DNA from 3 places in the Streptomyces sp. NPDC044044 genome. Region 2 is predicted to be linked to each of the others. Evidence: riboswitches for the same ligand, from Rfam matches in the RefSeq annotation. Region 2 holds a riboswitch; each other region holds the start of a gene.

Region 1 (7,440 bases), 500 kb from region 2:
CGCGAACGCCGGGGACGGCGCGTCGAGCAGGTAGTAGGAGACCACCCAGGCCAGGGTCGCGGCCAGCGTGCTCTTGAGGACGAGGAGCAGGGTGTGGCGCTCGTAGCCCGGCATCTCCCGGGCCCGCCTGCACCATCGCCGCACACGGTCGAACCACCCCTGGGCCACGGCACGCGGCCGCTGCCCTCCGCCTTCGCCGGCCATGCACCGACTCCGTTCCGTTCAGCAGGTCATCGAGCTCAGCCTGCTACCCGGCGGGGTCGGCCGCATGCGGACTTCGGGGCGTGAGATGAATCCGGCCTACGCGAGGATTCCGTTTCCGCTGCCGTGGAAACGCCTACCGCCTACCAATAGTGCTTTCGCCCGCCCACCGCGTGGCCGACAGCACCGAGAATCCACAGGACCGCACCGATGACGACGAGGACGACGCCAATGGTCCACAGGATGGAGATTCCGGCCAAGAGACCGATGACGAGAAGGATGATACCGAGTGCGATCATTGCGCCCTCCGAACCTCAGAATTATTTCAAGTATGCGCCTTTAAATGCCGATTGCGTCCCCAGGGACGGAACTAATCGCGACGGCCGCCTCATTTCCGCCGACGCGTGCGTGCACCGCAGCCGCAATTGTGACCGTGCGTGACGCGGAGCCACCCAACCGTGCATCCACATCCGTGCCGATCTTGTGCATCTTTGCAGTCAGCAGCATGGAACCCGGACGAGACCTCCCATCTTGCTGAGCGGTGCCTGTCGACTGCGTGATAACACGGAGTGATCAAATTCAAGGAGACGACGACATCATGGGTATCTTCAGCCGTCGCCAGACCGCGACCCTCGAACCGACGCCGTCCGCCGGCACCGGTTCGCCCTTTTCCGCGGCCGCGGCCGCCGGTGCCGCGCTCGACCCCGCGCTCCGTGCGCTGACCGGGCAGTGGACCATCGACCGCCCGCACAGTCGCATCGGGTTCTCCGTGCGGCACGCGATGGTCACGACGGTGCGAGGTGCCTTCGCTGACTACGACAGCACGCTGTACTTCGACGGCGCTCGGCCCTCCGAGTCGCGGGCCGAGATCGTCATCCGGATCGCCAGCGTCGACACGGGTGTGGAACAGCGGGACTCCCACCTCATAGGCGCCGACTTCTTCGACGCGCGCCGTCACCCGGAGATGTCGTTCCGCAGCACCTCCACGGTCCACGAGGGCGGGGAGACCTTCCGCATGGCGGGCGACCTGACCATCCGGGGCGTGGCACGCCCCGTCGAGCTGCAGCTCGACTATCTCGGTTCGGTCGTGGACCCGTTCGGCTTCGAGAGAGCAGGCTTCGACGGCACCACCACCATCGACCGCACGGACTGGGGTCTGGTCTACAACCAGCGCCTGGAGACGGGTGGCTCCATGGTGAGCGAGAAGGTCCGGCTGCAGTTCGACATCTCCGCGATCAGGGCCACGCCCATGGCGTAGTGCCCCGGCCGTCGTGCTCGGCGACGGCCCGCACACCACGAAGGGAGGGCCCCATCCCGACACCGGGATGGGGCCCTCCCTTTCGTCCGTCGGCCGCGAGGCCGGTCCTCAGTCCTCGCCCTCCAGGTTGCCTTCCGTCTCCAGGTACGCCTGGCGCAGGGCCTCCAGCACCGCGGGGTCCGGCTTGGCCCACATGCCGCGGGACTCGGCCTCCAGGAGACGCTCGGCGATGCCGTGCAGGGCCCAGGGGTTGGCCTGCTGGAGGAATTCACGGTTGGTCGGGTCCAGGACGTACGTCTCGGTGAGCTTGTCGTACATCCAGTCGGCGACCACGCCCGTCGTGGCGTCGTACCCGAAGAGGTAGTCGACCGTGGCGGCGAGCTCGAAGGCGCCCTTGTAGCCGTGGCGGCGCATCGCCTCGATCCACTTGGGGTTGACCACGCGGGCGCGGAAGACGCGGGACGTCTCCTCGACCAGGGTGCGGGTGCGGACCGTCTCAGGACGTGTGGAGTCGCCGATGTACGCCTCCGGGGCGCTGCCCTTCAGCGCGCGGACCGTGGCCACCATGCCGCCGTGGTACTGGAAGTAGTCGTCCGAGTCGGCGATGTCGTGTTCGCGGGTGTCGGTGTTCTTCGCCGCGACCTCGATGCGCTTGTACGCCGTTTCCATCTCCTCGCGCGCCGGACGTCCGTCGAGTTCACGGCCGTAGGCGTAGCCGCCCCACACCGTGTAGACCTCGGCGAGGTCGGCGTCGGTGCGCCAGTCGCGGGAGTCGATGAGCTGGAGCAGACCCGCGCCGTAGGTGCCGGGGCGTGAGCCGAAGATGCGGGTGGTGGCGCGGCGTTCGTCGCCGTGCACCGCCAGGTCGGCCTGGGCATGGGCGCGGACGAAGTTCGCGTCGTCGGGCTCCTCCAGCGAGGCGGCGAGGCGCACCGCGTCGTCCAGGAGGCCGATGGTGTGCGGGAAGGCGTCGCGGAAGAAACCGCTGATGCGCAGCGTGACGTCGATGCGCGGACGGCCCAACTCATCGGCGGGGATGGCCTCCAGGCCCGTGACACGGCGCGACGCGTCGTCCCAGACCGGGCGGACGCCGAGGAGGGCGAGCGCTTCGGCGACGTCGTCACCTGCGGTGCGCATCGCGCTCGTACCCCACAGGGAGAGGCCCACCGAGGTCGGCCAGTCGCCGTTGTCGGTGCGGTAGCGCTCAAGGAGCGAGTCGGCCAGGGCCTGTCCGGTCTCCCAGGCGAGGCGGGACGGCACCGCCTTGGGGTCGACCGAGTAGAAGTTGCGGCCGGTCGGCAGGACGTTGACCAGGCCGCGCAGCGGGGAGCCCGAGGGTCCCGCGGGGACGAAGCCGCCCTTCAACGCGTGGACGGCGTGGTCCAGTTCGTCGGTCGTGGCGGCGAGACGCGGTACGACCTCGCGGGCGGCGAAGCCGAGGATGTCGGCGACGGACTGCGGGTGCCCGTCGGCCACCCGCGCCACGGCATCCAGGGCCCAGTCGGCGTCGTCCATCGCCTGGACCAGGGCGCGGGCCTTCTCCTCGACCTCGTCGGCGGCGGTGCGGGTGGCCGCCGACTCGTCGAGGCCAAGCGCCTCGCGCAGGCCGGGAAGCGACGCCGTACCGCCCCAGATCTGACGGGCACGCAGGATCGCGAGGACCAGGTTGACGCGGTCGGCACCGGCCGGGGCGCCGCCCAGGACGTGCAGGCCGTCGCGGATCTGGACGTCCTTGATCTCACAGAGCCAGCCGTCGAGATGCATGATGAACTCGTCGAAGCCCTCGTCCTCGGGTCGGTCTTCGAGCCCCAGGTCGTGGTCGAGCTTGGCGGCCTGGATCAGGGTCCAGATCTGGGCGCGGATCGCCGGCAGCTTCGCCGGGTCCATCGAGGCGATCTGGGCGTGCTCGTCCAGGAGTTGTTCGAGGCGGGCGATGTCGCCGTAGCTGTCGGCACGGGCCATCGGCGGTACGAGATGGTCCACGAGGGTGGCGTGGACGCGCCGCTTGGCCTGCGTCCCCTCCCCCGGGTCGTTGACCAGGAACGGGTAGATCAGGGGCAGATCGCCCAGGGCCGCGTCGGGGCCGCAGGCGGCGGACAGGCCCGCGTTCTTGCCGGGCAGCCATTCGAGGTTGCCGTGCTTGCCCAGGTGGATCATCGCGTCGGCGCCGAAGCCGTTGTCGTCGGCGGATGCGGCGATCCAGCGGTAGGCGGCCAAGTAGTGGTGCGAGGGCGGCAGATCGGGGTCGTGGTAGATCGCGATCGGGTTCTCGCCGAAGCCGCGCGGCGGCTGGATGAGGATGAGCAGGTTGCCGCGGCGCAGGGCGGCCAGGACGATGTCGCCCTCCGGGTTGCTCGACCGGTCCACGAACATCTCGCCGGGGGCCGGGCCCCAGTGCTGCTCCACGGACTCGCGCAGCTCGGCGGGGAGCGTGGCGTACCAGCGGCGGTAGTCGGCCGCCGGGATGCGGACGGGGTTGCGGGCCAGCTGCTCCTCGGTGAGCCACTCCTGGTCGTGGCCGCCCGCCTCGATCAGGGCGTAGATCAGCTCGTCGCCGTCGCCGGAGGCCAGGCCGGGCACTTCCTCCGTACCGAAGTCGTAGCCCTCTTCGCGGAGTCGGCGCAGCAGGGCGACGGCGCTCGCGGGGGTGTCGAGGCCGACCGCGTTGCCGATCCGCGAGTGCTTGGTCGGGTAGGCGGACAGGACCAGCGCGATGCGCTTGTCGGCGGCCGGGATGTGGCGAAGACGCGCGTGCCGCACGGCGATGCCGGCCACGCGGGCCGCGCGCTCGGCGTCGGCCACGTACGCGGGCAGACCGTCCTCGTCGATCTCCTTGAAGGAGAACGGCACCGTGATCAGGCGGCCGTCGAACTCGGGGACCGCGATCTGGCTGGCGGCATCGAGCGGCGACACGCCCTCGTCATTGTCCTCCCAGTCGGTGCGCGAGCTGGTGAGGCACAGCGCCTGGAGGATGGGGACATCGAGGCCGCTGAGGGCTCCGGCGTCCCAGGACTCGTCGTCGCCGCCCGCCGACGCTTCGGCGGGCCGGGTGCCGCCCGCCGCGAGGACCGTGGTCACGATCGCGTCGGCGGCGCGCAGCTCGTCGATGAGTTCGGGCTCGGGGGTACGCAGCGAGGCGACGTACAGCGGCAGCGGGCGCGCTCCGGCGTCCTCGACCGCGCGGCACAGGCTCTCGACGAAGGCGGTGTTGCCGCTCATGTGGTGGGCGCGGTAGTAGAGCACCGCGACGGTCGGTCCCTCGACCTGACGGGCGGTGCGCTCCAGCGGGCCCCACGAGGGCGCGGGGGCGGGTGGTTCGAAGCCGTGGCCGGTGAGCAGGACGGTGTCCGAGAGGAACCGGGCCAGCTGCTCCAGGTTGTCGGGGCCGCCGTGGGCCAGGTAGGCGTGGGCCTCGGCGGCGATGCCGATGGGCACGGTCGACGCGGCCATCAGCTGGGCGTCGGGGGCCTGTTCGCCGGTGAGGACGACCACGGGGCGTCCGGTCGCCACGACTTGGTCGAGACCCTCCTGCCAGGCGCGCACGCCGCCGAGGAGGCGTACGACGACCAGATCGGCGCCGTCCAGGAGCTGCGGAAGGTCCTCGAGCGGGAGCCGTGAGGGGTTCGCGAAGCGGTAGTCGACCGGGCCGGCGGCGGCGCGGGCGCTGAGCAGGTCGGTGTCGGACGTCGACAGGAGCAGGATCATGCGGCGTCGGGCCTTCCTCGGGGTGTCCACGCCCCGGGTGGTGTCGATGGCGTCTCCCCTGCTCGAGCGGACGAGAGCTCGGGGAAGGGAGTTCCTGACTCACCCGGCATGCGCACCGGGTTCACAGTGGCGGGACCGCGCCGGAATCTCACCGGGCTTCCTCCCCTTGTCGCCGTCTGTGGCGACGACGGGCCGGCTGGCCCGTCACCAGGAATACTAAGGGCCGATCAACTACCGGGGGGCAGGCGGACCTGCTGCGATGGGTCGGTATGCTCGCCGCCATGCCCCCATCGGTCCCCTCGCCCGCGCTCTCGGGAGACGAGTCTGCCCGCGGCCGCGGTGACGCCTGCCCCGGGACGCTGCGCCTTCACCGGGCGGACGACGGGGCGCTGGCCCGCGTCCGCATCCCGGGCGGTGTGCTGAGCGCGGGGCAGGCCGACGTGCTGCGGGACGCGGCGGAGCGGCTGGGAGATGGGGAGTTGCATCTCACATCGCGCGGCAATGTGCAGTTGCGCGGGCTGCCCGCGGACTGCGGCGGTGAACTGGCTTACCTGCTGGGCGAATCGGGACTTTTGCCCTCCGAACGCCATGAGCGGGTACGCAATGTCGTGGCCTCACCGCTCGCGGGACTCGACGGCCGGGGCGAGGCGGACATCCGCCCGTGGCTTTCCGCCCTGGACGAGCTGCTGTGCGCCTGCGACCGGGCCGCCGACCTGTCCGGCCGGTTCCTTTTCGCCCTCGACGACGGCCGCGGGGACGTGGCGGCGCTCGGCGGCGACGTGACCCTGACGGCGCGGGGCGGGGACCAGGCGCTGCTGCGGATCGGCCCGGCGCACGACGCCGTCCTGATCGCGTCCGCGCAGGCGCCGCGGGCCGCGCTCATCGCGGCGCAGACCTTCCTGGAGCAGGCGCCCGACGCGAGCGCCTGGCGGGTGACCGATCTGCCCGGCGGCATCGCCCCGCTCATCGACGCGGTCCTGCACCGCCTGCGACAGGCCGGGCTCGGCGCCACCCTCACCACCGCGCCCCTCCCCCAGGATGCGGGCGGTCCCGCCCTCGGCGTCGTGTCCGGCCCGCACCGGACGGTCGCGCTCTCCCTCGGCCTGCCCCTGGGATCCGTCAGCGCCCCCCAGTGGCTGACCCTGACGGACACCGCCCGCCGTCACGGCAGCGGCGAGCTGCGGCTGACCCCTTGGCGCGGAGTCGTCCTGCCGGAAGTCGAGCGGACACGGGCCCCGCAACTCCTGGAGGAACTGGGGGCCAGCGGTCTCGTCACCGGACCCGAATCGCCCTGGACCGGAGTGGGGGCCTGCATCGGCAGGCCCGGCTGCGCCAAGGCTCTGGACGACGTACGCGCCACGGCGAAGGCCGCGTCGGGCCCCGTCGGGGCGCTGCCCATCTACTGGTCCGGGTGCGAACGCCGGTGCGGACATCCGCACGGGGAGTGGATCGACGTCGTCGCCACTCCCGACGGACATCAGATCTCCCGCGTACGCGGCGAGAAACGGGACACGCCGGCGACCGTCCCCGGCAGTCCGGGCGCACTCGCCGCCGCCGTGGCCGCGTACCGCCGCTGACCACACATGAACACATGATCAACCCAGCAACACCCGACTGTTCCCTGCCCTATCAAGAGAGCGAACGCACTGTGCACCAGTACGAGAAGGACGGACCGGCGATCTACCGCCAGTCCTTCGCCACGATCCGCGCGGAGGCGGATCTGTCGGGCCTGCCCGCCGACGTGAGCCAGGTCGCGGTCCGCATGATCCACGCCTGCGGCATGGTCGACCTCGTACGCGACCTCGCTTTCACCCCGGACGTGGTGGCCAGGGCCCGCGAGGCCCTGCGCGCGGGCGCCCCCATCCTGTGCGACGTGGCGATGGTCGCAAGCGGCGTCACCCGCAAGCGGCTGCCCGCCGACAATGACGTGGTGTGCACGCTGTCCGACCCGGCGGTGCCCGATCTGGCGGCCGAGCTCGGCACCACCCGCAGCGCCGCCGCCCTGGAACTGTGGCGCGATCGCATGGAAGGCGCGGTCATAGCCGTCGGCAACGCGCCCACCGCCCTGTTCCGCCTGCTCGAAATGATCGAGGAGGGCGCGCCGCGCCCCGCCGCCGTCATCGGTGTGCCCGTCGGCTTCGTCGGCGCCATGGAGTCCAAGGACGCCCTGGCCGCGCACCCGTCCGGCCTGGAACACATGATCGTGCGGGGCCGACGTGGCGGCAGCGCCATCGCGGCGGCCGCACTCAACGCGATCGCCAGCGAGGAAGAATGAG
Region 2 (7,440 bases):
GGCGGACGCCTTCGGCGTGGTCCGCGCCGATGGGCCGGATTCCGTTCGCTGACGGGAACGGCAGCGGGCCCCGGCGGATCGAAGTCCGCCGGGGCCCGCTGGTGGTCAGGTGCTCGTGACCGGTGAGCGATCAGTCCGTGCCGGACTCCATCGCGGCGCGGTCCAGCATCGTCTCCTCGTCCGTGGCGGCACCGCGCGAGGCGATCGCCTCGGCGCCACCGCCGTCCATGGCGCCGATCAGACCGGTCGAAGCCGCCTGCGCGGCGCCGATCGGCGTCGGGTGGCCGCCGCCGACCAGGCCGAGGGCCGCGTACTGCTCGAGCCTCGCGCGGGAGTCGGCGATGTCGAGGTTGCGCATGGTGAGCTGGCCGATCCGGTCCACCGGGCCGAACGCCGAGTCCTCGGTCCGCTCCATGGAGAGCTTGTCCGGGTGGTAGCTGAACGCCGGGCCCGTGGTGTCGAGGATCGAGTAGTCCTCGCCGCGCCGCAGCCGCAGCGTCACCTCACCGGTGATCGCCGCGCCGACCCAGCGCTGCAGCGACTCCCGGATCATCAGCGCCTGCGGGTCGAGCCAGCGGCCCTCGTACATCAGTCGGCCGAGACGCCGGCCCTCGTTGTGGTACGAGGCCACGACGTCCTCGTTGTGGATCGCGTTGACCAGGCGCTCGTAGGCGATGTGCAGGAGCGCCATGCCGGGGGCCTCGTAGATGCCGCGGCTCTTGGCCTCGATGATCCGGTTCTCGATCTGGTCGGACATGCCGAGCCCGTGCCGGCCACCGATCGCGTTGACCTCCATGACGAGGTCGACCGCGGAGGCGAACTCCTTGCCGTTGACGGTGACCGGGCGGCCCTGGTCGAAGCCGATCGTCACGTCCTCGGTGTCGATCTCCACCGAGGGGTCCCAGAACTTCACGCCCATGATCGGGTCGACCGTCTCGAGCCCGGTGTCGAGGTGCTCCAGGGTCTTGGCCTCGTGCGTGGCGCCCCAGATGTTGGCGTCCGTGGAGTACGCCTTCTCCGTCGAGTCCCGGTAAGGCAGCTCGTGGGCGAGCAGCCACTCCGACATCTCCTTGCGGCCGCCGAGCTCCGTGACGAAGTCCGCGTCCAGCCAGGGCTTGTAGATCCGCAGGTGCGGGTTGGCGAGCAGCCCGTACCGGTAGAACCGCTCGATGTCGTTGCCCTTGAACGTGGAGCCGTCGCCCCAGATCTGCACCCCGTCCTCGAGCATGGCCCGCACCAGGAGCGTGCCGGTCACGGCGCGGCCCAGCGGCGTGGTGTTGAAGTACGCGCGCCCGCCCGACCTGATGTGGAAGGCACCGCACGCGAGCGCGGCGAGTCCTTCCTCGACCAGCGCTTCACGGCAGTCGACGAGCCGGGTGATCTCGGCGCCGTACGCGGAGGCACGGCCGGGCACGGAGGCGATGTCGGGCTCGTCGTACTGGCCAATGTCGGCGGTGTACGTGCACGGGACGGCGCCCTTGTCGCGCATCCAGGCGACGGCCACCGAGGTGTCGAGACCGCCGGAGAAGGCAATGCCGACGCGCTCGCCGGTGGGGAGGGAGGTGAGGACCTTGGACATAGGAAGAGTATGCATCACTTCGCATGACCATGCAACGTCGATCGCTCATCCACGGTCGAAAGCCCGCCAAAGCGCTGGCCGCGGGCCGAATCGACCGGTGACCGGCGCCGAGGGCTTCTGGCGGCCGCTGGGCAAGGTGGTGCACGACGAGCGCGAGGAGTCCGGCGCATCGCGCGTCATGCATGTCGAAGTACCCATGCGGCCGTAGCCCCAGCCGGTGGCTGCCGCCGCACCACCGGCCCCACTCCCGGGAGCGGATCCGCGTACGAGGAGGCGTGGGCGAGCTGCTGCGCAACCGCCGCTTCCTCGCGGTGTGCTGTGCCTACGGCGCCTACCTCCTGGCGTACAACCAGCTCTATCTCGCCCTCCCGCAGGAGGTGGAGCGCACGGCCGGGTCACAGGCGCCGCTTGCCTGGCTCTTCGCCCTGTCCTCGCTGCTCGTGGTGGCCACGCAGCTTCCGGTCACGCACTGGGCCGCGGGCCGGCTCGACGAGCGGCGCTCCATGGCGGCAGGGCTCGTGCTCATCTCCGCCGGGTTCGCCGCCGTGGCCCTCGCTCGCCCGGCCGCCTGGACCGGCGCCGCCGGGCTGCTGCCCGCCGCCGCCTTCGTCGTCCTGCTCACGCTCGGCCAGATGCCGGTCGCCCCGGCGACGCGCGCCTGGGTCCCCGATCTGACGCGTGACGGCAGGCTGGGCCTCTACACCGGCGCCCTGTCCTCGGCCTCCGGCCTGATCGTCCTTGCGGGCAGCTCCGCGACCGGCTCGCTGCTCGACGCGGGGCTCCCGCCCTCGGTGCCGTGGCTCGTGCTCGCCGCGGTCCCGCTCCTTGCCGTCGCGCTCCTGCCCACCCGCGCCAAGGCCCCGTCAGCCGGCTGACGCACCGGGCATCGCGGGGGCCGTGAGGGCCGCCAACTCCTCGGGCGTGCGCGGCCCTTCACCCGCGCCGTCCAGCAGCCCCTTGGTCCGCAGCAGCTCCGAGACGGCGATCCCCCAGGGCAGGCGAAGGCCCGCCTGCGCCAGGAGGTCGCGGTGGGCCAGCATCGTCGCGACCGGACCTGTGCGCACCCCCGAGGGCGTGAGCAGCGCCGCGTCGTCGGCCCAGCGCAGGGCGAGATCGACGTCGTGGGTGGCCATGACCACGGTCGTCCCGGCGTCCCGCAGTCCCTGCAGGGTGGCCAGGAGGCGTTCCTGGCCGTCGGGGTCGAGCCCCGCGGTCGGCTCGTCGAGGATCAGTACGCGCGGGCGCATCGCCACGGCGCCGGCGATGGCCGTCCGCTTCCGCTGGCCGTAGGAGAGCAGATGCGTGGGCCGGTCCGCCAGGGCGCTGATGTCGAGCGCGGCGAGCGCCTCGGCGACCCGCACCCGGACCTCGGTGTCGGACAGCCCCAGGTTCAGCGGCCCGAAGGACACGTCCTGCTCGACCGAGGCCGCGAACAGCTGGTCGTCCGGGTCCTGGACGACCAGCTGCACGGTGGTGCGCAGCCGGGTCAGACCCTTGCGGTCGTACGCCACGGGGGTGCCCCCGAGCGTCAGTCCGCCCTGGTCCGGGCGGAGTCCGCCGCTCAGCAGCCGCATGAGGGTGGTCTTGCCGCTGCCGTTGCGTCCGAGGAGCGCGAGGGCGCGTCCCTCGGTGACGTCGAAGTCCAGGCCGCTGAGCACGGTGGGCCCTTCTTCGTACGCGTAGGAAGCGGCGCGCAGAGCGACCAGGGACTCGCTCGCCTCTCGCTCGCGAGGAGCGCTCGGCTCGCTCATGGAAGAAGCCTTTCCAGTACGAGGGTGAGGGCCACCAGGGCCGTGAGAAGTACCGCGCTGACGGCCACGAAGCCCCGGGAGACCCTGGCGTCGGGCACGAGCACCCGAAGGGTTCCGTCGTAGCCGCGCCCGGCGAGCCCGGCCTGCAGCCGGGTCGCCCGGCCGAAGGCCCGCACGAACGCGGTGGCGCCGAGGCCGCCCAGCGAGCGCCAGGTGGCGGCCCGGGTGGTGTGGCCGAGGCGTGCGGCCTGCGCCTGCCGGATCCTGCTCATGGAGTCAAGGAGCAGGAAGCTCATCCGGTACATGACCAGGGCGACGTCCACGACCGGCGCCGGTACGCCCGCCTTCACCAGGCGGGGCAGCAGATCCGACATCGGTGTGGTGAAGGCGAAGAGCAGCACGCCGAGCGAGGCCGCCGACGTGCGCAGGAGCAGGCCGCCGGCCCGCGCGGGTCCGCCGTCGGCGAGCGTGACGAACCCTTCGGGCCCGCCGAGTTGCACGATCAGGGTCAGGGCGCCGGTGACGCAGAAGCCGAGCGGCACGCGGTAGGCGCGCCACAGTTTGCGCGGCGGCACACCGGCGGGTCCGAGCAGTACGGCGAGCGCGGCGACCAGGACCAGGGCGGCACCCGGCCAGGGCGGCAGGGAGACGGCAAGGACGGTGAGACCGAGCCCGAGCACAGCCTTGTCCACGGGATGGCGGCGGCGCCAGCGACTGCTGTGCGCCGCCGCGTCGATGGGGAGCACGCCGGGTCAGACCTGCTCGGTCTCGGGCCGGGCGCCCTCCGCATCGGCTGTCGGCTCCGTGGGGGCGGGTGCGGGTGCGGGTACGGGTGCAGGTGCGGGTGCCTCCTGCGATCGTGTGATCTCCGCACCCTGCTTGCGTCCCTTGCGCAGACCGAAGTAGTACGCGAGGACGCCTGCGCCCAGTGCGGCCTGCAGGGCGAAGAGCGCCGACTCGACCTCCCCGGAGGGGGGTTCGTACAGCGGCGAGAACCACGGTTCGTAGTCCGGCTTGATCTCGGTGATCGCGGTCTCGGCCTGGGCGTCGGCCCCGGCGAACGGCTCCTTCTCGTCGTCGCCGAGGCCCAGCGCCAACGGCAGCACCGCGAGCGCGGCGACGATGAGGAGGAGCAGGGTGTTGATCTTCGCGTTCCGGCTCATCAGGCGCTGGCCCCCGTCTCCGTCGTCGTCTTCTCCGCCTTCTCCGTCTGCTCCGTCTGCTCCGTCGTCGTGGCCTTCGTGGCCTTCGCGGCCGACTGCTTGCCCTGCAGCAGCACGCCGAGCCGCGTCAGCTCACCCTTGCTGGACTGCACGAGCAGCCGCATCACGATGACGGTGAGCAGTCCCTCACTGACGGCCAGGGGGATCTGCGTGACGGCGAAGATGCCGCCGAACTTGCCCAGGGCGCCGATGAATCCGCTGCTGGGGTCGGGAAACGCCATCGCCAGCTGGACGCTGGTGACGCAGTACGTGGACAGGTCGGCGACGAACGCGCCGAAGAACACGGCGACCATGAGCGGCACGTCGTACCGCTTCAGGAGCCGGTAGACGGCGTATCCGGCCCATGGCCCGACGATCGCCATGGAGAACACGTTGGCGCCGAGCGTGGTGAGCCCGCCGTGGGCGAGCAGCAGGGCCTGGAACAGCAGGGTGATGGTGCCGAGCACCGTCATGATCGGCGGCCGGAACAGGATCGCGCCGAGCCCTGTGCCCGTCGGGTGCGAGCAACTTCCCGTCACGGAGGGGATTTTCAGGGCGGAAAGGACAAATGTGAAGGCACCGGAGGCGCCCAGGAGCAGGGTGCTCTCCGGGTGCTCCTTGACCTCACGGGTCAGGGAGCGGACTCCGTGGACGACGAACGGCGCGGACGCTACGCCCCAGGCGATCGCGTGCGCCGGTGGGAGGAAACCCTCGGCTATGTGCATGGCTAAGCAGACCCTCTCCAGCACCTCGTGGATGGACAACGTGCCTTGGCCGGTCTCCTGGCTGACGGGTCGTACCGACCGGACTCCGCCTTCCCGGGTGCGTGAGCACCCAGTGGCTGCCGCGAGGGCTGGAGCCGGACTTCCCGATCACAGTGGCGAGGGCCGCACCGGCATCACACCGGATTTCCCGTTCACCAAGGCGTGGTGACCTTAGTGCTCAACCGAGATTCCTGACAACTTGCGGGACCACCGCAGCTGTGGCACGCGCGAGCGCACACGACCAGGGCGTACGCCCCTGGTCAGCCCCTGTGCCCGGCGTGTGCACACCTGGCGCGCGCCACACCTTCCTCTGGCGTCGGGAGCGGGTGGGGCGTCAGGAGTGCGTGAAGCCGGGCGGTCGCTTCTCGACGAAGGCGGCCATCCCCTCCTTCTGGTCCGTGGTCGCGAACACGGCATGGAAGAGGCGGCGTTCGAAGCGGACGCCCTCTGCGAGGGTCGTCTCGAAGGCGCGTGACACCGCCTCCTTCGCCATCATCGCGACGGGCAGGGACATGCCCGCGACGGTCTCGGCGACGGCCAGTGCTTCGTCCACGAGTTCACCGGCGGGCACCACCCGCGAGACGAGCCCGGCCCGCTCCGCCTCATCGGCGTCCATGGTCCGGCCGGTCAGACACATCTCCATGGCCTTGGCCTTCCCCACCGCGCGGGTCAGCCGCTGAGAGCCGCCGATGCCGGGGATGACGCCCAGTTTGATCTCGGGCTGTCCGAACACGGCGGTGTCGGCGGCCAGGAGGATGTCGCACAGCATGGCCAGCTCGCAGCCTCCGCCGAGCGCGTACCCGGAGACGGCCGCGACCGTCGGCGTGCGCAGCGCCCCGAGCCGGTCCCAGGCGGTGAACCAGTCGCTGAGATACATGTCCATGTAGCTCTGGGGCCGCATCTCCTTGATGTCGGCCCCGGCGGCGAACGCCTTCGGCGATCCGGTGAGGACGATGCAGCCGATGTCCGGGTCCCGGTCCAGGTCCGCCGTCGCGGCGACGATCTCGTTCATCACCTGGAGGTTGAGCGCGTTCAGGGCCTTGGGTCGGTCGAGCGTGAGCAGTGCGGTGCGGCCTTTGCGTTCGATGCGGATCGTCTCGTACGGCTCCGGGGTCGTCGTGGTATTCGTGCTCTCCGTGGCCTTCGTGGTCATGCGCTGTTCCCGTCCCCTGCCTTGTGGTGCCTGATGGTGTTGACGATCCCGGAGAAGTCCTGGTCCGCTCCGGCGCCCTCCGCGTAGGCGGCGTACAACTCGGCTGCTTTCAGGCCGAGTTGAGCCTGGATCCCACTGGCATGCAGGGCGTTGGCCGCAAGGCCCAGGTCCTTGGCCATCAGCGGGGCGGCGAAGCCGGGCCGGTAGTCGCGGTTGGCGGGGCTGCCCGGGACGGGGCCCGGCACCGGGCAGTTGACGGTCAGGGCCCAGCACTGGCCGGACGCGGTGGACGCCACGTCGAAGAGGGCCTGAGGGGACAGGCCGAGGCTCTCGCCGAGTACGAACGCCTCGCTCACCGCGATCATCGAGACCCCGAGGATCATGTTGTTGCAGATCTTCGCGGCCTGCCCCGCGCCGGGCCCGCCGCAGTGCACCCCCTTCCTACCCATGACCGTCAACAGCGGCTCGGCATCGGCGAACTCGGCTTCGCCGCCGCCCGCCATGAAGGTGAGCGTGCCGGCCTCGGCGCCCACCACTCCCCCGGATACCGGGGCGTCAAGGGCCCGCATCCCTGCCTCGACGGCGGCCTCGTGCGCGCTGCGCGCGTCGGCCACGTCGATGGTCGAGCAGTCGATGAACAGCGTGCCGGGCCGCGCGGCGGCCAGGAGCCCCTCCTCGCGGTAGAGGCCGAGCACGTGCCGTCCCGCGGGCAGCATGGTGATCACCACGTCCGCCGCCGCCGCTGCCTCCGCCGATGATCCGGCTGCCTCCACGCCGTTCCCGACGGCCGCGGCGAGCAGGTCGGGCATCAGGTCGTGGCCCAGGACGCGGTGTCCCGCCCCGGCGAGGTTGGCGGCCATGGGGCCGCCCATGTGGCCGAGGCCGATGAAGCCGATCGTGCGCCTGCCGTTCACCACGCCACCTCCTGCGGGACCCAGGCCAGGTCGAGTTCGCCTCCGGCGGGCGGGGCGAAGTAGCGCTCCACGTCCGC
Region 3 (7,440 bases), on a different contig from region 2:
ACAACGAGTTCACCGGCCACGACCTCGCCGCGTACCCGGACTTCATGACCCGGATCGAGGCCGCGAAGCCGAACCTGCGGACGTACGCCGTCTCGTCCTGGGCGCCGATCACCGACATCATCTTCTCCGCGAAGGTCGACACCCGGGTCTCCACGCCCGGCGCCGAGTACGACGCGGGGACCACCACCCGCGCCGTCGCCGAGGTCAAGAGCGGCAACCCCGACGCGGTCTTCGTCCAGCTCGACAACATCGACCACGCGGGCCACGACAGCGGCGCCGCGAGCCAGGCCTATCTCGACGCGATCCACGGCGCCGACGCCCAGGTCGGACAGATCGTCGCCGCGGTCAAGTCCCGCGCCACGTACGGCTCCGAGGACTGGCTCATCATGATCACCGCCGACCACGGGCACACCGACCCCGGCGGCCACGGCGGCTCCAGCTGGGCCGAGCGCCAGACCTTCATGATCGCCACCGGCGGCACGGTCACGGCGGGTTCGGTCCGCCACGACGTCCGCATGCCCGACATCGCCGCGAGCGCGCTCGCCCACCTCGGCATCGCGATCGACCCGGCCTGGGGTCTGGACGGCCGCCCGGTCCAGCAGCCGAAGCCGGACGCGTTCGACGCCCTGCGCCCGAAGCTGACCGGACCCGTCGACGAGACCGGCATCGGCTCCGGCGTCATCGGCTTCACGCACACACCGCCGGGCGGCTGGAGCGTCGACAACGCGAAGATGGGCACGGGCGGCATCACCGAGTGGCGCGGCTGGTCCTTCACCACCGACGAGTTCTGGACGAAGGCCGAGCGCGACCAGCAGCGCGAACTCAACATCCGCGCCCGGAACGTCTTCGCGGTCGCGGACGGCGACGAGTGGACCGACAAGACCTTCTCCGGAACCTTCGACTCGACGCTGGTCAGCCCGTCGTACGAGGTGCGGGGCGGCGCACGGGCCACCCTCACGTACACGACGTACTACCGCCAGGAGGCCCCCCAGAAGGGCGAGGTGCTCGTCTCGTACGACGGCGGGGCCCCGGTCGCGGTGAAGACGTACACCGCGGACACCCCTTCCGTCGTCGAGAACATCGCCCTCCAGGTGCCCGCGGGAGCCAAGAAGGCGCAGGTCCGCTTCCGGTACACCGGCGGCAACAACTGGTACTGGGTGATCGACGGGGTCACGATCACCGCTTCCTGATTAGGCTGTGGGGCGTCGGCACAGAGCTGTCCCGGCGCCCCCCAGCTACGTTGCTCAACGGAGACCGCAGGAGTGCACCCCATGGCAGAGCGCAAGCCCATCGAATCGTGGCTCACCGACATGGACGGCGTACTCATCCACGAGGGTGTTCCGATCCCCGGCGCCGACGCCTTCATCAAGAGGCTCCGGGAGTCCGGGAAGCCCTTCCTGGTCCTGACGAACAACTCGATCTACACCGCGCGCGACCTCCAGGCCCGCCTGAACCGCATGGGTCTCGAAGTGCCCGTGGAGAACATCTGGACCTCGGCGCTCGCCACCGCGAAGTTCCTGGACGACCAGCGGCCCGGCGGCACGGCGTACGTCATCGGCGAGGCGGGGCTCACCACCGCCCTGCACGACATCGGGTACGTCCTGACGGACCACGACCCGGACTACGTGGTGCTCGGCGAGACCCGTACGTACTCCTTCGAGGCCATGACCAAGGCCGTACGCCTCATCAACGGCGGGGCCCGCTTCATCTGCACGAACCCGGACGAGACCGGGCCCTCCACGGAGGGACCCCTGCCCGCGACCGGGGCCGTCGCCGCGCTGATCACCAAGGCCACCGGGCGCAACCCCTACTTCGCGGGCAAGCCGAACCCCTTGATGATGCGCACGGGCCTGAACGCCATCGGCGCGCACTCGGAGACCAGCGCCATGATCGGCGACCGCATGGACACGGACGTCCTCGCCGGTCTCGAGGCCGGGATGGAGACCTTCCTGGTCCTCACCGGTCTGACCTCCCGCAAGGACATCGATCAGCACCCGTTCCGGCCCTCGAACGTCGTGGACTCCATCGCCGATCTCGTCGACCGGGTCTGACGCGCGCGCCACCCGTTTGCCGCACACGGGAGGCGTGGGACGGCGGCGCGCGTGAACCTCGAAACAGGAGGTTCACGATGCGTAGAGGAACACTCACCCTGCGTGGCATAGCCGGGGCGGCTGTCCTCGCCGCGCTCCCCGTCGTCGTCACCACGCCCGCGCTCGCCCATGACGAGGGCAAAGTGCATGCCACGGTCACCCCGTCCAGCGCGGACCCCGGGGCCAAGGTGGAGATCAGCGTCTCGGGCTGTGACGGGACGACCGGGTCCGCCGGGTCCGGCGCGTTCACGGGGGACGCGAAGCTCACCGGCAGGGACGGCGACAAGTACTCGCTGAACGGCTCCGCCACGATCCGGGACGGCGTCGAGGGTTCGTACGACGTGACCGTCATCTGCGACGGCCACCCCCACCAGGGCGTGGGCACCGTGCAGGTCGGCCGGCACCAGCAGGAGCCCGTCTCGCCGGTCCGCGCGGGCGGCGGCGGCACCGCGCAGCTTGCCGCGCACGCCCAGGAGGCGGGGCCCGGCACCCGGCACGCGGTCATCGGCCTGGTGCTCGCCGGGGTGGCGGCCGTGGCCGTGGCGTTCCGCACCGTCCGCCGGCGTCGCTCCGAGTGACGGGTGGCGGCCGACGTGTCGGGCCATGAGAAGCCGGCGGGGCAGCCGGCCGGGCACGGGCGATTCCTCACCGGGGTCGCCTGGGCGCTGCTGCTCGTGGGGCTCTGGCTGTGGGGCAGCGAGATCACCGACGTACGCGGCGGTGTCTCGGAGCCCACGACCGGTGACGTCGCCGCGGTGGGCCGGCCGTTCGGTGTCGAACTCCCGGACGCGCACAAGCCGTTGGGCGCCGCCAGGCCGCAGCGCGTGGATGTCCCCTCGCTGAAGGTGCGGGCACCCGTGGTCGTCCGCGGGCTCGACCAGGACGGCGCCATCGATCCGCCGCCGTTCGAGGAGGCGGGCTCCGTCGGCTGGTACGGCGGCGGCACGCGCCCCGGCGCCGCGGGCACCTCCCTGTTCGTGGGCCACGTCGACACCGAGACGCGCCCCGCGGTCTTCTACGACCTCAGCGCCATGCGGCCGGGCGAGAAGATCCGGGTGGCCCGCGACGACGGCTCGGTCGCGGAGTTCACCGTGGACGACGTCCAGGTCCTCAGCCGGGACCGCTTCGACGCGAAGAAGGCGTACGGCCCCCACGAGGAGGGCCGCGCCGAACTCCGCCTGATCACGTGCGGCGGCACGTTCGACCGGGCGAGCAAGACGTACTCCGCGAACGTGGTGGTGTCCGCCTACCTCACCGGGGTGGGGCCGTAGGGGTGGCGCCGGGGCGCGAGGGCACTCCCGCCGCGCTCGCGCCCACGGTGGCACCCCTGGCGGCCCCTTCCCGGACGGCCCGCAGGCCAAGGCCTCCGAAGACGGCCGCGAACACGGCCCACAACAGGGCGTGCGAGGCGACCGAGAGGACGCGGAAGTCCCACAGGAGCGTCGCGTCCACCGGGACCGGGTCGGGGTTGTCCGGGAGCAGGAAGAGCGCGGCGAGGACGGCGACCGTCGTGAGGGCCGCCGCGATCTGCCGCACCGGTACGGATCTGGCCGCCAGGCGTACGTACACCTGCCGGGCCAGGAACATGCCGAGGACGCCGATCGCGAGGGAGGCCAGCCACAGCGCCTGGCGCTCGCCGACCGTGCCCGAGTCGCCGACGCCCGGCGGGTTCGCCGGGTAGCGCAGACCGGGCAGCAGGGAGACGGCGAGGAACGCGGCTCCCGCGAAGGCGAGGGCCCGCGGCCACGGGGCCGCGTGCGGGTCGCGGCGGTGCACCAGGGCGTACGCAACGGCGAAGAGGACGCCGATGGCCAGACCGGCGACGACCGCGGAGAGCACGAGCCCCGCGTGCTGGGTGGAGCGCGTGAACAGCTCCTCGTGGTGCTGTGCGGCCTGAGCGGCGCCGTGCGCGTGTTCCTCGGCCGCCGCGCGCTTCTCCTCGGCGCGGATCGCCCGGTCCATCAGCGGCTCGGCGAGGAGCAGGGAGAAGAGACCGGCCGCGAGGCCCGCCGCGCCTCCCGCCACCAGACCCCGGCCGAGCAGGGGCAGGACGGATGAGGACGGGGGAGAGGACGCAGGGGTTGGCATGGCGCCGTGTCCGTCCCCGGTCAGTGGCACGGGGCACCGAAGAGGTGCCTGCCGTCGTGGGCGAACTCGTGGAGGTAGCTGCCGGTCGCGGAGATCAGCGAGCCGTTGTCGAAGAAGACCGCGTAGAGCGCGATCAGCGCGATGAGGACCGCGGCCGATGCGATGAGCCAGTCGCGGGTGTGGACCGTGGCGGCCTGGACCGCCGTGCTCTCGGTGCCCGATGCCGCGGTGTGCAGTGACATGTCGAAGGCCTCCTCTGGGGTTTCCACGCCCCGAAGCAGGAGTACGACGGCTCAGTTCCTGACTTCCGCACGCCAGGCGGGCGTCCGGTCACAGTGGCGGGCCCGCCCCGGAATCGCACCGGGTTCCTGTCAACCATCGCCTCGATGTATGGACTTGTCGCCCGGAGAGTCCCAGTTGGTCATGGATGCTGTCAATGGAACCTGTATCAGGACAACCCGGCCCGGTCGGCGGCCCGCTCCCCCCGGAGCCGTCGACCGGGCTGGTCCTCGACCGCGCGCGCACGAGCTGCGGGAGTAACCCGGCGCCGGCGCGGGAGGTTCGGTGGCCAACCCCGCATGTGCGGGATGGACGATCAGGCCGGGGGCTTGGGCCGTTGTGACGACTCTAGAACGGATGAGCGCTGCAGCCTAGGGGTGGATTGACGCCAAGTCGTGATCCGCTTCCTCTCTGTGATCATCGCAGGTGATGTTGGTTCTCGGGACGGCCGTCAGGAAGGTTCGGACCAACTGCCGCGCAGCGCGGTGTCGTCGAGCGATCCCTTGATCACCTCGGTGGCCACCACCTCCATGACCAGCCGTTCTCTGCGCGCGTACCGCCGCAGGGCGTCGAAGGCCTCGTCGACGCCCGTGTGCCAGCGTTCGGCGAGTATGCCCTTGGCCTGTTCAATGCGTATACGGCTGGTCAGGGCGCCCTGGAGCTGTGTGGCGAGGACCCGGTACGCCGTGTAGGCGCGGTGATTGTGCAGACCGACCGCGGCGGCGTCGGCGATCGCCTGCGCCAGACGCAACTCCCCCTCGGCGTGGCGGGTCCGGGGGTTCTCCGGCACGAAGATGTTCAGCGCGCCGAGCAGCGTCTCGCGCTGCCGCAGCGGAACCGCGTAGGTCATCCCGATGCCGCGGCGGCGGGCCAGCGCCGTGAACTCCGGCCAGCGGTCGGCGGGTTCGTCCGCCGTGAGCCGCACGGGCGGCACCGCGACGCCCGTGCCGAGGCTCTCCACGCAGGGCCCACCGCCCTGTTGGGCCCCGAGCAGGTCGAGCGCCAGGTCCCGGGGATGCCCTCCGGCGGCCACCCCCGGCGTGCCGTTGCCGTCGAAGATGACTCCGGCGGCGGTGGCGTCGAGCAGCTCCACGCAGTGTCCTGCCACCCGGCTCAGGTAGCGCTCCGGGTCGAAGTCGTCGTCCAGCGTGTTGGTGGTCTCCACCAGGACTTCGGCCAGCCGTAGTTCAGAGGCGTGATCCCGCATGATCTCCTCCCCATGAGCGCCACCCCGCGCACTGCGCCTACCCCCGGGCGCGGGGCTGTAACAGGTATCCAACAGCTCTCCGCAGCGGACGGGCGGGCCTCGTGAGCCGGGAGTGCGTATGTCAGGATTGAGAATCGGACAGTGCACCCAAGGGGGAGTGGATGTACCACAAAGGCCACGGCCGCGGTCATCGGATCGCGGCCCGGGGGGTGAAGGCTGTGGCGGCGTTTGCGGGGGCTGCGCTGCTGCTGTCGGGGTGCTCCTCCGATGACGGTTCGGGCAACGAGGAGTCGTCGGGGAACCCGGTCGAGCAACAGCCGAAGGGCACCGACCCGTACTGGGTCAACCCGGACGGGAACGCGGCCAAGCAGGTCGCCACGTACGAGAAGGACGGCAAGAAGGACGACGCCGAGCTGATCCGCAAGATCGCCGAACAGCCCGTCGCGGAGTGGATCATCCCGGAGAACGCGGAGGACCAGGCGCGCGGCTTCACCGAGGCCGCGCAGAAGGCCGACCGGGACGCCCTGTTGGTCCTCTACAACATCCCGCACCGCGACTGCGGCCAGTACTCGGGCGGCGGCGCGGCCGACGGCAACGCCTACCGCACCTTCATCGACCAGGTGGCGAAGGGCATCGGTGACCGCAACGCCACGGTCATCCTGGAGCCGGACGCGGTGCTCCACATGGTCGACAACTGCACGCCGGAGGAGTTTCACGAGGAGCGGTACGACCTCCTCAAGGGCGCCATCGAGAAGCTCAAGTCCCTGAAGAACACCAAGGTGTACCTGGACGCGGGCAACGCGGGCTGGAAGAACCCCGACTCGCTCTGGGAGCCCCTGAAGTGGTCGGGCGTCGAGCAGGCCGACGGCTTCTCGGTGAACGTCTCGAACTTCCAGACGACCGAGGCCAGCACGGAGTTCGGCAAGAAGCTGTCGGCGAAGATCGGCAACAAGCCGTTCGTCATCGACACCGCGCGCAACGGCAACGGCGCGTACACCAAGGGCAAGGACACCTGGTGCAACCCGCCGGGCCGCGCGCTGGGCGAGGCGCCCACCACCAAGACCGGTGACCCGCTCGTCGACGCCTACCTCTGGGTCAAGCGGCCCGGTGAGTCCGACGGCACGTGTCGGGGTGGCCCCAAGGCGGGGGCCTGGTGGCCCGAGTACGCGCTGAAGCTGGCGGAGGGCGCCAAGTAGCGTCCCGTCAGGGTCGCGGGGAACGGCGCGAGCAACCACGAAAAAGCCGCAGTCGCGTCTGCTCGGAAACTCAGCAGACGCGACTGCGGCTTTTTCGTGGTTGCTACGGAATGTGGACCCACTGAGCCTTGCTCGGAGTCCCCTGGTCATCCGTCACGAACAGCATGTACCAGCCGGACTCCACCAGGCTCCGCTCCTTGGGGATCGTCACCGTGACGCCGTCCGCCGACTTCTTCAGGTCGAGGGCGACGGACGTCTGGTCGATGTCGGTGACGTGCGTCGAGGCGCTCGGCCTGATCAGGCGGGCCGTCTTGATGGACGAGGCGTGCTGGGTTTTGAAGGTCCCCGAACCGCCCCGCTTGATCTCCTCTGGACCGCCGGAGAGCGTGGGCTGCGAGCCCTGGTAGAGGTAGGGCGGGGTGTAGATCTCGATGCGCTGCTCGAACTCTCCGGGCTTGGTGTTGGCCTTGTCGGAGTAGAGCGAGTCGGAGCCGAAGAACATCACGCGGCCGTCGGGCAGCAGGATCGAGCCCGAGTGGTAGTTGCGGCCGACCTCCGGGTCCGCGACCCGCCGCATGTT

What was found. A riboswitch is a leader RNA that binds a small molecule or an ion and turns the genes downstream of it on or off. The one in region 2 is predicted to bind cobalamin.
Region 1: linked by a shared signal. The riboswitch ahead of cobN (cobaltochelatase subunit CobN) and the one ahead of AC07AG_RS00825 (energy-coupling factor ABC transporter permease) in region 2 are both predicted to bind cobalamin.
Region 3: linked by a shared signal. The riboswitch ahead of AC07AG_RS18550 (CbtB domain-containing protein) and the one ahead of AC07AG_RS00825 (energy-coupling factor ABC transporter permease) in region 2 are both predicted to bind cobalamin.

What each region holds. Positions count from the first base shown of each region.
Region 1 is NZ_JBWKFG010000001.1:681,211-688,650, reverse strand. Features, by position in the region: gene AC07AG_RS03260 (FUSC family protein) at 1-204, opposite strand, end outside; gene AC07AG_RS03255 (DUF6131 family protein) at 345-500, opposite strand; gene AC07AG_RS03250 (YceI family protein) at 800-1,459, shown strand; gene cobN (cobaltochelatase subunit CobN) at 1,568-5,164, opposite strand; cobalamin riboswitch at 5,234-5,385, opposite strand; gene cobG (precorrin-3B synthase) at 5,434-6,741, shown strand; gene AC07AG_RS03235 (precorrin-8X methylmutase) at 6,813-7,439, shown strand; gene AC07AG_RS03230 (precorrin-2 C(20)-methyltransferase) at 7,436-7,440, shown strand, end outside.
Region 2 is NZ_JBWKFG010000001.1:182,048-189,487, reverse strand. Features, by position in the region: gene AC07AG_RS00855 (winged helix-turn-helix transcriptional regulator) at 1-52, shown strand, start outside; gene argG (argininosuccinate synthase) at 131-1,579, opposite strand; partial or broken gene AC07AG_RS00845 (MFS transporter) at 1,801-2,454, shown strand; gene AC07AG_RS00840 (energy-coupling factor ABC transporter ATP-binding protein) at 2,443-3,330, opposite strand; gene cbiQ (cobalt ECF transporter T component CbiQ) at 3,327-4,076, opposite strand; gene AC07AG_RS00830 (energy-coupling factor ABC transporter substrate-binding protein) at 4,083-4,493, opposite strand; gene AC07AG_RS00825 (energy-coupling factor ABC transporter permease) at 4,493-5,257, opposite strand; cobalamin riboswitch at 5,288-5,471, opposite strand; gene AC07AG_RS00820 (enoyl-CoA hydratase) at 5,631-6,449, opposite strand; gene mmsB (3-hydroxyisobutyrate dehydrogenase) at 6,446-7,366, opposite strand; gene AC07AG_RS00810 (enoyl-CoA hydratase/isomerase family protein) at 7,360-7,440, opposite strand, start outside.
Region 3 is NZ_JBWKFG010000004.1:653,773-661,212, reverse strand. Features, by position in the region: gene AC07AG_RS18575 (alkaline phosphatase family protein) at 1-1,190, shown strand, start outside; gene AC07AG_RS18570 (HAD-IIA family hydrolase) at 1,272-2,051, shown strand; gene AC07AG_RS18565 (hypothetical protein) at 2,129-2,668, shown strand; gene AC07AG_RS18560 (class F sortase) at 2,684-3,361, shown strand; gene AC07AG_RS18555 (CbtA family protein) at 3,342-4,178, opposite strand; gene AC07AG_RS18550 (CbtB domain-containing protein) at 4,199-4,420, opposite strand; cobalamin riboswitch at 4,452-4,573, opposite strand; gene AC07AG_RS18545 (ANTAR domain-containing protein) at 4,909-5,664, opposite strand; gene AC07AG_RS18540 (glycoside hydrolase family 6 protein) at 5,826-6,860, shown strand; gene glxA (radical copper oxidase GlxA) at 6,964-7,440, opposite strand, start outside.